DNA from 3 places in the Nostoc sp. LEGE 12447 genome. Region 2 is predicted to be linked to each of the others. Evidence: predicted binding sites of a transcription regulator. Region 2 holds the regulator's gene; each other region holds the start of a gene.
The links. Region 2 encodes NtcA, which controls nitrogen genes in cyanobacteria. Its sites were predicted from a motif close to TNTGTANNNNNNNNTACANA; they were not measured.
Positions count from the first base shown of each region.

Region 1: IQ274_RS15380 (Glu/Leu/Phe/Val family dehydrogenase) is a predicted target of NtcA. The motif match lies at 958-977, and genes of this name have one in related genera.
Region 3: IQ274_RS05730 (DUF3155 domain-containing protein) is a predicted target of NtcA. The motif match lies at 964-983, and genes of this name have one in related genera.

Region 1 covers NZ_JADEXT010000012.1:165,928-168,201, reverse strand. The annotation lists gene IQ274_RS15385 (beta-ketoacyl-ACP synthase) at 1-923, shown strand, start outside; gene IQ274_RS15380 (Glu/Leu/Phe/Val family dehydrogenase) at 1,062-2,274, shown strand, end outside.
Region 2 covers NZ_JADEXT010000043.1:31,075-33,348, forward strand. The annotation lists gene fabI (enoyl-ACP reductase FabI) at 1-322, opposite strand, end outside; gene ntcA (global nitrogen regulator NtcA) at 702-1,373, shown strand; gene IQ274_RS29210 (DUF3084 domain-containing protein) at 1,542-2,274, shown strand, end outside.
Region 3 covers NZ_JADEXT010000003.1:247,672-249,945, reverse strand. The annotation lists gene IQ274_RS05735 (GAF domain-containing sensor histidine kinase) at 1-725, opposite strand, end outside; gene IQ274_RS05730 (DUF3155 domain-containing protein) at 1,012-1,329, shown strand; gene IQ274_RS05725 (cofactor assembly of complex C subunit B) at 1,768-2,274, opposite strand, start outside.

The DNA.
Region 1 (2,274 bases), on a different contig from region 2:
CTTTAACTGATTGTGCTGTCGTCATTGGATCGAGTCGCTCTTATCAAGCATCTTGGGAGATGTTGGCGCGGCAAATGTATAAAGATGCGGAAAATTTGCCCGTTTCTGATTTTGGAAATTGGTTAGAGATATTACCTCATATCAATGCGATCGCAGCTGCAAGACAAATCGGTGCAACAGGTATGGTTTTGGCACCGATGGCAGCTTGTGCAACTGGAATTTGGTCTATCGCCCAAGCAGCCTTACTTATACAAACTGGGCAATGCCAACAGGCGATCGCAGGCGCAGTGGAAGCACCAATTACACCCCTAACTTTAGCTGGGTTTCAGCAGATGGGTGCTTTGGCGAAAACTGGGGCTTATCCCTTTGATTTGCAGCGAGAAGGGTTAGTTTTGGGCGAAGGCGCAGCTGTGTTTGTTTTAGAATCCGCAGAGTTGGCAAAACAGCGACAAGCAAAAGTGTATGGTGAAATTCTCGGTTTCGGCTTAACTAACGACGCATATCATAGTAATTCACCGGAACCTGAAGGGAAAAGTGCGATCGCAGCTATCAAACAATGTCTAGAACGCAGTTGTCTATCACCAAGCGATATTGATTACATTCACGCTCATGGTACAGCAACCCAGCTAAATGACCAGATGGAGAGTATGGTAATCCAGCGTTTGTTTCCCCAAGGCGTGGCAGTTAGTTCGACCAAAGGAAGCACAGGTCATACATTAGGAGCATCAGGAGCATTAGGCGTAGCTTTTTCTCTCATGGCATTAAAGCATCAAATATTACCGCCTTGTGTAGGCTTGCAGCAGCCAGAGTTTGATTTAGAAATCGTTACAGCAGCACGTCTAAGTAGAATTAGGCAGGTTTTATGTTTGAGTTTTGGCTTTGGTGGACAGAATGTCGCGATCGCGTTAGCTAAGTCCCCATAGTACTTTGTACCTACAGCACAATATAAAATATAAAACTGTAACAAAAACTACAAAATTCCTATTTTTCTCAAAAAAAGGATAAGCTAGTTACAGAATGATATCCGGTTCGTAAAGATACCGTGATTAGGAGAAAATTTTATGATTTCAAAATCACTACTACCGCTAGAACCTGCTTCTCCAGCGCATATATGCCCATTTGACCAAGCCTGTAGCTACTTAGAAGCGGCAGCTAAAGAACTAAATTTAAATCAGGGTTTGCTGGAAATCCTCAGCCATCCGCGTAAGGTTGTCACAGTTTCCATTCCCGTGAAACTAGATGACGGGGAAATACAGGTTCTTGCTGGACACCGGGTACAGCACTGCGATGTCTTAGGTCCCTACAAGGGCGGAATTCGTTATCATCCGGCAGTGACATTGCGCGAAGTATCGGCTTTGGCAATGCTGATGACCTGGAAATGTGCATTGTTAGGTATTCCTTATGGTGGTGGTAAGGGTGGCATTGCCATAGATCCAAAACGTTACAGTGTTGGCGAATTAGAGCGAATTAGCCGCCGTTATATCAGTGAGTTAATTAAAGATATTGGGCCTTCCGTAGATATTCCTGCGCCAGACATGGGCACTTCTGCTCGTGAAATGGCTTGGATGATGGATACTTACTCTGTGAATGTCGGTAATGCTGTACCAGGCGTTGTGACTGGTAAACCGCTTTCCATTGGTGGTTCTCTAGGGCGAGAAATGGCAACTGGACGTGGCACAATGATTATTGTGCGTGAGGCGCTAGCAGATCAAGGTAAATCCTTAGTAGGAGTGCGAGTAGCTATTCAAGGTTTTGGTAATGTCGGTGGTGCCGCAGCTGAATTACTCCATCAAGCAGGCGCGAAAATTATCGCTGTTTCAACAGGTGCTGGAGGAATATTTTCCGAAGCTGGTCTTGATATTCCCGCGTTGAAAATCTACGCTGCTGAAAATCGCAAGAGTATTGTAGGTTTCCCCCAATCTGTACCAATTAGCAATGCAGATTTATTGACTTTACCCTGCGATGTCTTAATACCAGCAGCTTTAGAAAACCAGATCACTGAAGAAAATGTGAATCAGGTGCAAGCGCAAATTGTCGCAGAAGCAGCTAACGGGCCGGTTACTCTTGAGGCTAACTTGGCCTTAGAAGCGCGGGGTGTAACAGTACTACCAGATATATTGGCGAATGCTGGTGGTGTGGTAGTCAGTTATTTGGAATGGGTGCAGGGTCTTTCTTACGTATTTTGGGATGAGGAGCGAGTTAACCGCGAAATGGAGCATTTGATGGTGCAAGCCTATCGCAAGGTGATTCAGCAATCTAATAAGCGGCAAATTT
Region 2 (2,274 bases):
TAAAGTCTCCACTTAAATCGTCTTTACTGGCAAAGGCCAGACAATGGATGAGAATGTCTAGCTTCCCCCATTGCTCACGAATTGTCTCAAAGGTAGATTGAATCTGTTCTTCATCTTGGACATTACAAGGAAGAAATAAGCTTGGGTTGAGGGGTTCTACCAACTCCGCAACTTTTTTCTCCATTTTGCCGCGTTCATCCGGCAGGTAGGTAATACCCAGGTTTGCTCCGGCTTTATGCAGCTGTTGGGCGATGCCCCAGGCGATCGAGCGGTTATTGGCAATACCTGTAACAAGAGCATTTTTTCCAGTCAGATTCAGCATAGAAATTGTTAATGCGATCGATCATTAGGAGCATACTAGAATCTGAGGCACGTTTGTCTTTGTTTTATACAGGATTTGCAAAAATGAATATTGAGAAGGGTGTTTGCTATGACAAAAATCTTGATTTTTCCTAAAGATTTTCTCAAGATATCTTTATTTGTTCTTTAAAAAACCCTTTTTAATACAGTTATTGGAACTACTTATCAACAATTAGTAGCTGAAAGGATCAACAATTATGTATCATTATAAACAAACAGTTATGAAGCGATTAGTTTGAGTATAGGAAAGTACAGAAAGGTTGACGGTGCTTTATTCATTTTTCGGGTGTATTCTTAGGTAATCAGTTTTTGTTTTTCCGGCATTGGGTAGGGGAAGGGAGATGATCGTGACACAAGATAAAGCCCTAGCAAATGTATTTCGTCAGATGGCGACCGGGGCGTTTCCGCCAGTTGTGGAAACGTTTGAACGCAATAAAACGATCTTTTTTCCTGGCGATCCTGCCGAACGAGTTTATTTTCTTTTGAAAGGTGCTGTTAAACTTTCTAGGGTGTACGAGGCAGGAGAGGAAATAACAGTAGCATTGCTTCGGGAAAATAGTGTTTTTGGTGTTTTGTCATTGCTGACAGGAAATAAGTCGGATAGGTTTTACCATGCGGTTGCATTTACCCCTGTGGAATTACTGTCAGCCCCAATTGAACAAGTAGAGCAAGCACTTAAGGAAAATCCAGAATTATCAATGTTAATGCTGCGGGGTCTTTCTTCGCGCATTTTACAGACAGAGATGATGATTGAAACTCTTGCTCACCGAGATATGGGTTCTAGGTTGGTGAGTTTTTTATTAATTCTTTGTCGGGATTTTGGCGTTCCTTGTGCAGATGGGATAACTATTGATCTGAAGTTATCTCATCAGGCGATCGCAGAAGCAATTGGTTCAACTCGTGTTACTGTTACTAGGCTACTAGGGGATTTGCGTGAGAAAAAGATGATTTCTATCCACAAAAAGAAGATTACCGTGCATAAACCTGTTACCTTAAGTAGGCAATTCACATAAAATCAATCGGAGAAAGGGGAATCGGCGCGTGTTCTATTTTGAAAGATGACACTAATAGCTAGAGGTAAATCTAAAATTGAATAATTTCAGCTATTGCCAACTTCCACTTCTCCGCAGACAATGCTTAAAAGTAGTAGGCTGTATCTGGAAGGATTTCGGTAGCTAAAGATGACCACCGGATACATCCTCATCGCAGCAATTTTAATTCTGGGAGGCGTAATTGCCACCGTGGGCGATCGCATCGGCACACGAGTTGGCAAAGCCCGCCTCTCACTTTTTAAGCTTCGTCCGAAAAATACTGCCGTAGTGGTAACTATTTTTACGGGCGGTTTGATTTCAGCATCAACATTAGGAATTTTATTCGCTGCCGATGAAGGCTTGCGAAAGGGAGTTTTTGAATTAGAAGATATTCAAACAGACCTCAGACAGAAACGGGAACAGCTAAAAACCGCAGAAACTCAGAAAAGTCAGGTAGAAAGTGAGCTAAATCAAGCAAGAATTGCCCAAGCAAAAGCACAACAAGACTTACAGGCAATTAATCAGTCTTTACAGGCAGCAAATGCCAAACAACTCCAAACACAAGCTCAGTTGAACCGCACCATTAGTCAACAAGCTCAAACTCAAACTCAACTCCAACGCACTCAAGGTCAATTAGGACAAGTTGTAACTCAGTACCAAAAAGCCATAGCTGAGTTGCAAAGCGTTTCCAATCAAAGAAAAGAGCTACAGGCGGCAGTTGAACTACTGAAGACAGAACGACAACGACTGTACGCTGAAGCGAAAAAAGCCATTGACGAAGCCAAAACAGCTATTGAAAAACGCGATCGCGAACTGGCTAACCGTCAAGAAGCCATAGAACAACGCGATAAAAAAATTGGCCAACTCGATCAATTGATTCAAA
Region 3 (2,274 bases), on a different contig from region 2:
TGTTGTAGCAATTCTTGGAGGCGATCGCTTTCTCGCACAATACTATTGGCCACATCCCGGTTGCTATCTCCTGGGCGCAGCCGCTTCAATAGCAGTTTCCCAAAAGTCCGCAATGCCGTTAATGGGTTACGAAACTGATGCAACAGGTTATCTAGCAAATCTCGCTGTTTTTCTTGGAGAATTTGTTGCTCACGCAACTGCTCCTCAAACCATGCCCGGCGTTGATCTAAAATACAAGCGATCGCTAATGTTTGGGCTATCTGTTGAATTTGACTTTCCTCATGTTCATTCCATGCCCGGTCTTGCCTACCCGTCACCAATAACCCCATCATCACACCCTCATAAACTAGAGGTAAAACAATTTGGTTGCCACTAAAGAGGTATTCCTCTTTTAAATGGGGTTGAGATGCCTCAGACTGCTGTGATGAGGTTGGAGATTCCGATTCTGCTGTCAATAACCTTCTGCGATCGTTGGGTAATATAAACACATTTCCAACTTGAAGTTGCTTGTGTACTACTGTCACCTCAGCAGTTTCTTCCCCTGGCGGTAATAATGCTGTTTCTGGGTAAATTACCACAGGAATCAGTTTGGCCTCACTAGAAGGAGCCTCTACCAATTCTTGTGTCAGGTACACAATACTTAAAGTTGCTCCCAGCCCTTGGGTTAGCAGCGCTATTTGCTCTCGACACAGAGCAATAAAATCGGAACTGGCAGACATTAACATTTTTTAGCTCTTGCTCAAGATTACAGATTTTAAGGCATGATGATAAGAGAGGATACTTAATTTTTACCTCACCCATTCAATAAAGCTTAACTAAAATCTTCTTAGTGATGGTTTGTACCAAGGAATTATTTTCTTAGGTAACTTTGTTTTATCTATTTTCAAAGATGTTAATTTTCTTGCATGAAAAGGTTAAAAACTATTGATATTTTGAACTAGAACTTATATAATGACGACGGATTTTGTAGCTAACACTACAATCTATAGCTTGAAAGAGGAGGACAATAGGTTGGCAAGGAGACGCAAAAGGAAAAGTCGCCGTCGTCAAGAAGGACGGAGGATTTTGGAACACGTGCCTCAATATAGCATCGAAAGTGGCGAAGAAAAACCTGTGACAGCAGCGAGAAGATTCATTCAAGCTGAAGGGATTTTGCCACCTGCGTTGCTACTCGTAAAGCGAAATGAACACACAACAGATCGTTATTTCTGGGCAGAAAAGGGACTGTTTGGTGCTCAATACGTAGAGGAAAACCATTTCTTGTTTCCAAGCTTGAGGGTATTAGAACCTTCGCCTGGTCAAGAACCTCTTGCTTTAGCTAGTCGGTGAACCATAGATGGTCATCTTACACATTGAATGTGGCTCCTGACTATTCATTAACTGGCAAAATAGCTAAGTTTATGCAAAATTTAATTTTTTTTTAGTTTGGAGCTGATTTGCCAGTCAGGCTAGTCCAGGTAATTGGAAAATAAACTAGTCTCAAAGCACGCTAGATTGCATGGGTTGATACTAGTGTCATGATATAGAAGGGAGTGGGTATAGAGCCAAGCGCCTCCAAAAGCGCTAGTGAAGTTGCGCTCTTATACCGTGAATTGTTAACCAAGCTCTGTCAACGAATTTAAGTTAATTAATTTAAATTTCTCCCCACGACTTATATCGTGGGGAAAGTGACAAAGCAGAAGTCTTGATTTCCTCCTTTTTACTTTTCATTGCCTAAAGATTAGATCAGGTCAGAAGTCTGCATATCATAGTTAAAAAAAGCAACAATTATTCACCAGCCTTGAGCTGTAGAGTTCTCTGTAACTCACTGAGTTCATCTCGATGGGCAACTACAGTGATCTTACTTGAGGAGGTTTGTTCACTCTGAGTTGTTTCTACTTTGAGTGACACCTTCTCAAGTCTTCCAGATTTTTTCCAATAAAACAGACCACTTAAAGGCGACAGCAGTACCATAGCCAAAACAATGGGACTGAGGTTAGGAAAAAGCAGGTATACGACTAGTGAGAGACAAACAATCCCAGTCGCTGCCAGCAGAGTTAAAAATATAGCTAAAAACCAACTGGGGCGAACATTCCCTTCAAAAGTCACTTTGTTTTGTTCTCGGTCTACCTCTGCTACTTGGTAAGACCGGGAGCGAAAATACTCTTTTAATTGAGACATTAAAGCAGCTTCGTCTTGCTCAGATACCAGTTGCACTGTTTGTATGCGGTCTTTAGTCGAGGCACGAATAAAGAAAAACAGCCCAACCGATAACAACAAGGTTAGCAGGAACGT